2 regions of the Paenibacillus rhizovicinus genome follow, and region 1 is predicted to be linked to the other one. Evidence: a T-box and tRNA genes for the amino acid it is inferred to sense, from the RefSeq annotation. Region 1 holds a T-box; the other holds one or more tRNA genes.

Region 1 (5,169 bases):
GCAGAACGCATCAAATTCGCGTCCATATGAGCAATCTCGGTCATCCGCTCATCGGAGACACGCTCTACGGCGGCCGCGACGCGATACTGCGCCACCAGGCGCTGCGCGGCGAGCAGCTTTCCTTCCGGCACCCGTGGAGAAGCCGCGAAATGACGTTAACGGCACCCGAGCCTGCTTGGTTCAGTGAAGTCCGGCGCCGCCTCGCTTCCCTGTGAAAATCGTAGTCATGCCTGCCCACCCCTTGCCATATAGATAAATAGGCAAGATGAAACGGCTGGCGCCTATTAGGCTGGCGTCTGCAAGTTTCATCCCATAGAAATATAAGCAAAGTATGAGTGAACTTATACTTTCTTGTATTTGAAGAAGCTGGATTCAAGCTTTTTATGAGGGGAAAGGAGGACGACTAACGTGCCAAGCCAGTCAAACGGTTTGCGATTTGATATTTACGAGCGGGTTCATTTGCCAGATGAAGTGGCGGCGATCGACGAGCTGGATGAAATCGAGCTCGTTCCCCGCATTGGCATCGTACAACAAGACGAGCAGGTTCTGCTGAAGGGGCATCTTTTGCTGACGGGGGTATACCGGTCGGAAGAGCAGCCGCTGTCGGAGCAGGCTCTGGAGCATTGGATTCCAGTCGAAATCACGCTGCCGCTCAATCGGATTCACCGGTTGGACGACATTTCCGTGGAGATCGACAACTTCGACGTGGATGTATTGTCGACGAGGACGCTCAACATTACGGGCGTATTGTCGCTGTTCGGCATTGAAATCGAGCAGCCCAGTTCGCAGGCGGATTGGCAGCGGGAAGAGCCTTATACGGTCGTTCACAGCAGGGGAGACGAAGAATATCAATCCGAAGCGCCGCCGTTCTTCGCGGGTCAGCCGGAGGCGCAGCCGTTCTTTGCCCAGCCGCCGCAGGAACAGCCGCCATTCTTTACGCCGCCGCAAGAGCAGCCGTCGTTCTGGCAGGAAGAGCAGCAGCGCGAAGCGGCGGAACGGGAGGCGCAGCGCGCTTTAGCCGCCCAGGTAGAGGCTGAGGAAGCGCGCGAAGCGTTAGCCCGCGCCGCGAGATCAAGAGAGCAGGAACTGCTTGCGATTGCCCAGCAGGAGGTTGCCCGTCAAGAGGCGGCGAGACAGGAAGCGGTTCGTCAAGAAGCCGCTCTCCTGGAAGCGGCAAGGCAAGAAGCGGCCTTCGAGCAAGCGACGCGTCAGGAAGCCGCTCAAGGCGCGGAACGCGAAGCCTTCCAGGGCGTCGAGCAGCAGGACTTCGCCCAGCCGGAGGCGCAAGCGCTCCAATCGGAAGCGGCGCCGCCTGCTGCCGAAGAGGCGGCGTCGGAATCCGCTTCCTTCGCCCAGTCCGAGCTCGAGCCGTCAATCCGGCAGCAAGCGGTGCCTCCGTCGGTTAACGCTTCGGAATCCGTGCAGACCTTCGGCGAAGTATCCGTGCAGGATGCCGAAGAACGCAAGGAAATCCGCGTCGCATTGGCCGGCAAGCCTGCCGAGGACGACGCCGCGCAGCAAGGCGCCGGCAACGTCAGCTTCAGGTCCCTGCTGCAGTCGAGCCGGCGCGAGCAGGAAGCCAAAGCGGCAGCCGAGCTGCATGCGGAGCGCGAAGCTGCGCAGAGCCGCCGTACTTCGGGCGACGAAATCGAGTGGAAGAACCTGCTGCGGCCGAGCGAAGATAACGCCTTCCGCAAAATGCGCATCTGCATCGTGCAGCGCGAGGAAACGCTTGACCTCATCGCAGGCCGGTATCAGCTGCAGGCGCGGGAGATCGCGCTTTACAACCGGCTTAACGATCAAAGCGTCAGCGAAGGCCAAGTGTTGTACATCCCTTGACGCGGGACAGGACGGGCGCAAACAAAGCCCGGATAAGCTTGCCGGAGCCTCTGAGAGGCTATCCGGCAGGCTTTTTTAACGTTCATGGAAGGCTTTATATCGAATTCATTTCCATAATTGCGTAAAACGCCAGGGAGAAGCCCATTGGGATTGACGATTATAAATCAAAACGTGTATGATAGAAAAAATAAGGCAATAATTATTTTAAATGACGTTGATGGGGAAGAGTGGCAGGAATACCTTCAGAGAGCGGAACCGATTGCGCTGTGAGGTTCTGCAGGAATATACTGTGACTGGTCGCCCCTGAGTCGCTGGAATGAAGCGAATTCCTTCGCGTAGTTCGGCCGGCAGCAGCCGTTATCTGTTAATAAGTTGTCGAATCGGCGCAGACCGTCGTTTCGGAACAAAGGTGGTACCGCGGAAGCCAGAACCTTTCGTCCTTTGCTATAAGGGCGAGAGGTTTATTTTTTTTTCGATTTACGAGGGGAAACGGTTTTCGATTAGCGATCAACGACCGGTCATGCGCGATTCGCGTCAGGAACCGGATGAGGACATATTATGGAGGTAGGAACTGACATGTCGCAGAAACAAACGATGACTGAAATGCCGACGACCTATGACCCTAAGGCCGCGGAATCCAAATGGTATCCTTACTGGATGGAGGGCAAGTTTTTCGAAGCGGGCAAGCGCCCGGATGCCGAGACGTACACGATCGTTATACCGCCGCCGAACGTCACGGGGATGCTGCACATCGGGCATGCGCTCGATTTTACGCTGCAGGATATTTTGATTCGGGCGAAACGGATGCAAGGCTTTGACACGTTGTGGCTTCCGGGTACGGACCACGCCGGCATCGCGACGCAGACGAAGGTTGAACAGAAGCTGCGCGAAGAAGGATTGTCCCGGTACGATCTGGGCCGCGAGAAGTTTCTGGAGAAGGTGTGGGAGTGGAAGGACAGCTACGCTGCGACCATTCATGAGCAATGGGCCAAAATGGGCTTCTCGCTCGATTACTCGCGCGAACGCTTCACGCTGGACGAAGGTCTCTCCCGCGCCGTTCGCGAAGTTTTCGTACGTCTCTACGAGAAGGGCTTAATCTACCGCGGCAAGAAGATTATCAACTGGGATCCGGCGGCTCGCACGGCGCTCTCGGATATCGAGGTTGAACATAAAGAAGTCAACGGACATCTGTACCATCTGCAATATCCGCTGAAGAACGGTTCCGGTTTCATTACGGTCGCTACGACCCGTCCGGAAACGATGCTCGGCGATACGGCGGTTGCGGTACATCCGGAAGACGAGCGCTACAAGCACCTGATCGGCGAAATGATCGTACTGCCGATTATCGGCCGGGAAATCCCGATTATCGGCGACGAATACGTCGAGAAGGAATTCGGCTCCGGCGCCGTCAAAATTACGCCTGCGCACGATCCGAACGACTTCGAGGTCGGCCTTCGCCATCAGCTGCCGCAAATCGTCGTCATGGACGAAAGCGGCACGATGAACGCGGAAGCCGGACCCTATAACGGCATGGACCGCGCGGATTGCCGCAAGCGCATCGTAGCGGATATGCAAGCCAGCGGGGTTTGCATCAAAATCGAAGACCATGTCCATCAAGTCGGACACAGCGAGCGCAGCGGCGCGGTCGTCGAGCCTTACTTGTCGACGCAATGGTTCGTCGACATGAAACCGCTGGCTGATGCGGCGATCGAGGCGCAGAAGAGCGGCAAAGGCGTTAATTTCGTACCGGATCGGTTCGATAAAACGTATCTGCAATGGATCGAAAACGTACGCGACTGGTGTATTTCCCGCCAGCTCTGGTGGGGTCACCGCATTCCGGCTTGGTATTGCGACGCTTGCGGCGCGATGCATGTCGAGCGCGAGGACCAAACGGCGTGTTCGGCTTGCGGAAGCGAATCGCTCCGTCAAGACGAAGACGTGCTCGACACCTGGTTCAGCTCAGGTCTATGGCCGTTCTCCACGCTTGGCTGGCCGGAACAAACGGAAGATCTGAAACGCTTCTACCCGACCGATGTCCTGGTTACGGGTTACGATATTATTTACTTCTGGGTTGCCCGGATGATCTTCACCGCCATCGAATTCACGGATGAAATTCCGTTCAAAGACGTTCTGATGCATGGTCTCGTTCGCGACGAGAACGGCAAGAAAATGTCCAAATCGCTCGGAAACGGCGTCGATCCGCTGGAAGTGATCGAGAAATACGGCGCGGATGCCATGCGTTATATGATTTCCACGAGCAGCACGCCGGGCCAGGATTTGCGTTTCCGCTGGGAGCGGGTCGAGCAAGCGCGCAACTTCGCCAACAAGATCTGGAACGCGTCGCGCTTTGCGCTGATGAACTTGGAAGGCGTGACAGCAGCCGACATCGACATCAACGTGAAGCTTGGCACTGCCGACCGCTGGATCCTGCATCGCCTGAATGCGGCGGTTGCGGACACGACGCGGCTGATCGACAGCTACGATTTCGGCGAAACGGGCCGCGTCCTGTACAATTTCATCTGGGATGACTTGTGCGACTGGTACATCGAGTTCGCGAAGCTGAACCTGAACGGCACGGATGCCGAGGCGAAACGCGCGACGCAATCGGTCCTCGCTTATGTCCTGGACCGCACGCAGCGCCTGATCCACCCGTTCATGCCGTTTATCAGCGAAGAGATTTGGCAGCATCTGCCGCATGAAGGCGAAACGATCACGCTCGCGCCATGGCCGGCATACGATGCGGCGTTCGAAGCGCCGGATGCCGTTGCCGAGATGGAACTGCTGATGGAAATGATCCGTTCCGTTCGGAATATTCGCGCCGAAGTGAACGTGCCGATGAGCAAGAAGATCGAATTGCAAATCAAACCGTCCGGCGCGAACGAAGCGGCCATTCTTGCCCGCAACGAAGAGTTCATCGTTCGTTTCTGCGGCACGTCGAAGCTGGACATCAGCCTCGATCTGACGGCTCCCGACAAAGCGATGACAGCGATCGTAACAGGTGCCGAGATGTACCTGCCGCTAGCAGGCCTGATCGACATTGCGCAGGAGATCGCCCGCCTGGAGAAAGAAATCCAGCATCTGGACAACGAGGTCCAGCGCGTGGAGAAGAAGCTCGCCAACGAGGGCTTCGTTGCCAAAGCGCCAGCGAAGGTCATCGAAGAAGAAAAAGCGAAAATGGCCGACTATGCCGATAAGCGCGATAAAGTTAATGCGCGGATCGCGGAATTGAGAGGCTAACCTAATGAGCGAACAACAACAGAATCAAGAAGTGAAGCCGTTCTCGACGTACGAAGAAGCGCGGCTGTGGATCGAGGGGCTGATTCCGTTCGG
Region 2 (5,169 bases), 2.0 Mb from region 1:
AATATTGTCGTGTCCTGGAACAGGAACATATGCACGTTCGGTTTATAAATCGTTACTTTCTTCGAGCTTTCGTCCCAGAAGACGAGCGATTGCAGCGTATTCGCGACTTGCCTCACCGATAAGTACGTTTTCCCGTCCGTAAAAATGCCTGCGTCATCCAATTCCGCGCCGTTAACGATGACCCGGACCCGCTGGGATGCCGAGTCGGCGAAGAGCATCGTCCCGCCCCACACGGACAAGACCAGCGTTGCAATCAGAAGCTTTCTGAACTTCATGGTAGTAGAACCTCCGTCCGTTTCTCTGGATAAATGGTTATACTCGCCAAGCCGTCCAAAGTTGCGCCAATAGTAAAAGTTTTTTCCTCTAGACAAAGCTGTCGCTTTCTGTAGAAAACTGCGCTTGCCCGGGAAATAATAAGCTGGGCAATACCGATCATTCCCCCGTTCAGGGGCTTACACGTAGGTTCGCGTCAAAATGCAAGGCACGCCTTTACCCACGGCTCCCGGCTGCTGCATGCTTTCCAAATACCGCGTTCCTCTCGCGCATGGCGTCTTGCACACTGCGCATGTATCCGAGAGAACCAGCTTCAATACCGCTTGCTTGCGTTCCGAAGGCGACTTCTTCTTACTTGCGGCTTTACCTTTGCTTGGTGTTTTACTTGGAGCCATAATATCCGCACCTGCCCATCTGTGATCCGTTCATTGCTATCGTATGCCGGACCGGCGAAGGCGTGCTTGGCCAAAGCGAGGGAAACGAAAAATAGTTTTTCTTTCCATTTCCGAATAGAGATGATAAATTGAAAAGTATCGTAACGCATAGGAGGATGTCCGCTTGGATATTCAAATGCTCGGAACGGGCAGCGCTTTTGCCAAAACCTATTACAACACGAATGCGATGATTTACTCGGAAAACCAGACGCTTCTGCTGGATTGCGGGATAACGGCACCGCTTTCCCTCCATCAGCTCGGCAAGCCGATCAGCGATATCGACGCCGTACTGATCAGCCACATTCACGCCGACCATATCGGGGGCATGGAGGAGCTTGCTTTTCGAATGAAGTTCAACCACGGGCGCAAACCGCTGCTATTCATTCCGGAACCGCTTGCCAAACCCCTCTGGGAAAGCTCGCTCAAGGGCGGACTGCTGCAGGATGAATGCCCTTCGCTGGACGACTATTTCGACGTTCGGCTCATTCAGCCGGATACGAAGTCGGAACTGATTCCCGGACTGACCGTCGAACCGATCCAGACAGCGCATATTCCGAATAAAATCAGCTATTCGTATTTCTTCAACGATACGTTCTTCTATTCCGCCGATATGATCTTCAATTCCGGGCTGCTTCAAAGGCTGGTTGACGAGCGCGGATGCACGACGATATTTCATGACTGCCAATTGAAACCGCCTGGCGTCGTGCATACGACACTCGATGAACTGCGGTCCTTGCCGCTTTACGTTCAGGAACGGATATGGCTCATGCATTATGATGATACGAAGCCGCAATACGAAGGGCACACCGGGGTCATGCGTTTTGTCGAACAGCACGAACGTTACCGCTTCTAATTCCGTATACCGATCGCATCAAATACGAAGCGACCGATCATAGCATATTAAATCACAACGAAAAGCCCGCAGAGCGCGGGCTTTTTTGGTTATGCATAAATGTAATTGTTTGTGGGAGAACGTTACTGCGCGAAACGGAGATCTAACGCTCGCAGTATCGTCATGCGTCTGCGCGTGACTCGTTTAAAAGTTGGGCAGCTGATCCAAATTGTTCGTTGGATCTCCATCCGCATCGCCGCGGATGTACATTTCGCCGTCTCGGCCCTTGAATACATTGACACCGGCGATCGCGCCGCTGCTCGCTGCCGACAGCGCCTCTTCATAATTCATTTCGCGGCCGGACGAGGTTTTGAAAGACAGCAAGTCGCCGTCGCCGTTTTTGCGCGCTGCAACGAACGTCTCCGCTCCCGCTCCTCCTGCTTCGTCATTCGGATGTTGTAAACGTACCATATGGAGTTCCTCCTTTTTGTTCTGGATGCCCAAGTAGGTTCTCCCACTACCAAGCGCTTTATTCGCAACCTTACTCCTATCACTAATTTCGTGCCGAGAAAAGTAAAATGTCCGGCATGCGCGAAGGCATCCGGACATGTCCGTCAATTCGTATTCAATAGTGGTGGCTTGCTTTGTTCCGGAGCCGGTTCGCCGGGCAGCGGCGGAACAAGGATGCGCGGTTGATCGACAGGTTCGTACACATCGCCCAACACGGATTGGTCTTGCGGGTACACCGTCCTGGTCACGCTATCGAACAATTCAGCCTTAGGGACTGAAACGGCGGCAGACGGATTTGACTGCGCGCAGCCAGCGCACAGCAGTAAACCGGCAATTACGCAAAGGCGTTTAATCATGGCTACCACTCCCGATCGGATTAGCAATCTTTGGAATAGTATACCCTTACATTCGATAATCAAACCCGATGCATCTCTTGGCTTAACGTTTTCCCTTTGCTTCAGGGGGCAGCTTCCGCCTCCAAACGTAATTCTCGTCATACGCCGTGGAATCGTGAATGACCATCTTTGCCACGCATATGCACACCGCTCCGACAATCCCGAATAGTCCGATCAGCCATACCGCCAAATAGGCAGCTTCCTCCACCACTAGACAACCCGCCTCTCCAAGAATCGATGCTTGAGTACACCATATGCGGGTTAATAAATAAATAGAATCGTTTTTTGTGAAAAAGGGTTGACTTCAACTTTCTCGTTTGATATATTATTACTTGTCACTGCGAAGAAACACCTCATGATCTGGTAGCTCAGCTGGGAGAGCACTATCTTGACAGGGTAGGGGTCACAGGTTCGAACCCTGTCCAGATCACCATATTAATCAACTAACGCCCTTGTGAATTCAAGGGTTTTTCTTTTGTGACAAAGCCGAAAAAGCAATAAAGAAGCCATCAGGATTTTCCTGATGGCTTCTTTTGCAATTGCACTATGAAAACATTGCGTTTCATCACTAACCTGCCTACAGGACTCTTCGAGCCCATAGAATCCGTTTGTCCCAATTTCCTTCGAGCGAAGTAATGGTAACGCCGGGATCGCCGTACGTTTGAATGACTTTATTGTTACCGATATAGAGACCAACGTGTCCGACGATTTCGTTACTGCTGTATCTGCCGGGCGTGTAGAAGAACACGATATCGCCCTTTTGCAGATTATTCCTCGTCACGTATTTTCCGATCTTGGATTGCGCTTTCGACGAACGCGGCAAGTCGATGCCAAAATGATCGAAAACATGCTGCATAAAGGACGAGCAATCGAATTTATGGCTTTGCTCGTACGGAGCGGCATCAAACTTATAGGGGGTATCCATATAGCGTTCTGCATAGGCGATGACCTCGTCGGCCTTCGCGGTATCCGCATTATCTGAAGTCCCGGTGTCGCTCCCCGCGTTCGTGCCTGTATCTCCATTATCGGCGTTATTATCATTAGCTGCGTTATCCGGGTTATCTGCGCTATTGGAATCGACAGATCGTGTCCGGAGCGTCGAACCTGGCATTCCGACGGCAGGCGTCCTTTGCGGATCCCTGTTCTTCGGCGGACCGACAACGACGGTCTGGTGCTTCCCATCCCATTTCACCGGGGTCTGCAGCAGCTGAGACAACGATCCGAGCTCGAGACATAACGATTGGCCGATCATTCGCGGCGCCTCGCTTAGAATGACGCTGTCCTCTCCGATTTTCGCTTGTTTCGAATCGGCGGTAAACACGTACAACGGATCGCTATAGCCCATCGCCGCCATATGATTGCCTTCTTTTAAAGCGTAACGGTAATTTAACAGCGCAGCCGCACGTTCAGCCGGAATCCAGACTTTGCCCTTGTCCAGCCAATGCTCCGACTTGAAAACCTGGGCGTTCCCTTCCGTCCGAAGCTTAACGACATTGCTTGCACTGTTCGTTTTGACGCCATTCGCCTGTTCATTCGAAGAACAGGACGCCAAGAGCATCGCCATGGCAGTCACTATCAGGTAGCGTTTCATGCGTAGCAGGTCCTCCCTATATATTGATCCTCGAATAGAATGTCCTTCCATACAAGGAATTATTAAAAAAACTATTGCATTCTCGCCGAATACCAGATATAATCATTTCTACGAGAAGAAACACTTACACGATGATCTGGTAGCTCAGCTGGGAGAGCACTATCTTGACAGGGTAGGGGTCACAGGTTCGAACCCTGTCCAGATCACCATCATTCAAACGCCGAAAGCCTTGATACTCAAGGTCTTTTTTGATTTTCATATCCTTCATAGAATAAAATTAATGAACATAAAGAAGGCCTATGCGCAATCGCATAGGCCTTCTTGCAAGATCGGAAGCCGGCTGAACGCCGTCAGGTTTCTTTATTTATACAAGTACACTTTCTTCGTGCCATTGTCCCAGGATGCTTTGCCTCCGAGCATTTCTGCCGCTACTCGGACGCCGATATACGTCTTGCCGTCGATCAGTTTGTAATAAGGAACTATTTTACCGCCTACATAAGGAGATGCTTCCGCCGCCCTCCACTCGACATCTACCCCAAGCGCGTCCCCCAATAACCGCAGCGGGAGATAGACGTGACCGTCAATCATTCGGCCATAAGCTGCAAGCTTATCGTTCACGACGACTTTAATGGTATCTATCCCGGTTGGTTTAGGAATCGCGGGAACGACAACGGGATGGACATACTTGTCATAGAAGGCTTTCTCCATGGCATTCATGTCGACGTTCCCTTTAATCCCGTCCACTTTCTCCTCAGAGGAATATTGAAAGATAGCCCACGCGGACCAGGTGTTATTGTCCATTGGCTGATCGACTTCGTAATGCGCTACCCAGAGCGGCCACTGTTCGAGACTCTTGCCCAGGTAGCTCTTGGCGAAGCTGGCTCCCGTGTAGATCATAACCGGGTGGCTTGTCAGCTGTTCGACCGCCTTCAGCCATGCCACGCACCAAGCAGTCAACGCTGCGCCGCCTAATCGCGATGCTTTTCCTTCCACGTCCAATGCATGCGGAAAGTCGGCCTTCATTCCTTTGACCTTGTCGGCGAAATGCGCGGCTTCTTGGGCGGCGCTGTTCAATTCAGGTCGCGCATAGTGGTAGTATCCCACGGGCAAACCCGCCTTGACGGCGCCTGCAGC

The links. The T-box of region 1 lies ahead of GZH47_RS27415 (valine--tRNA ligase). A T-box ahead of a tRNA ligase gene usually reads a tRNA of that ligase, here a tRNA-Val.
Region 2: it encodes a tRNA-Val, which carries the amino acid that the T-box ahead of GZH47_RS27415 (valine--tRNA ligase) is inferred to sense. The anticodon was not compared.

What each region holds. Positions count from the first base shown of each region.
Region 1 covers NZ_CP048286.1:6,145,277-6,150,445, forward strand. The annotation lists gene GZH47_RS27405 (RluA family pseudouridine synthase) at 1-215, shown strand, start outside; gene GZH47_RS27410 (LysM peptidoglycan-binding domain-containing protein) at 409-1,839, shown strand; T-box leader at 2,045-2,284, shown strand; gene GZH47_RS27415 (valine--tRNA ligase) at 2,416-5,076, shown strand; gene GZH47_RS27420 (bifunctional folylpolyglutamate synthase/dihydrofolate synthase) at 5,081-5,169, shown strand, end outside.
Region 2 covers NZ_CP048286.1:1,140,975-1,146,143, forward strand. The annotation lists gene GZH47_RS05310 (stalk domain-containing protein) at 1-275, opposite strand, end outside; gene GZH47_RS05315 (hypothetical protein) at 453-668, opposite strand; gene GZH47_RS05320 (MBL fold metallo-hydrolase) at 832-1,560, shown strand; gene GZH47_RS05325 (DUF3892 domain-containing protein) at 1,744-2,010, opposite strand; gene GZH47_RS05330 (hypothetical protein) at 2,154-2,405, opposite strand; gene GZH47_RS34010 (hypothetical protein) at 2,488-2,655, opposite strand; tRNA gene GZH47_RS05335 (tRNA-Val) at 2,802-2,877, shown strand; gene GZH47_RS05340 (C40 family peptidase) at 3,022-4,035, opposite strand; tRNA gene GZH47_RS05345 (tRNA-Val) at 4,169-4,244, shown strand; gene GZH47_RS05350 (GH25 family lysozyme) at 4,396-5,169, opposite strand, start outside.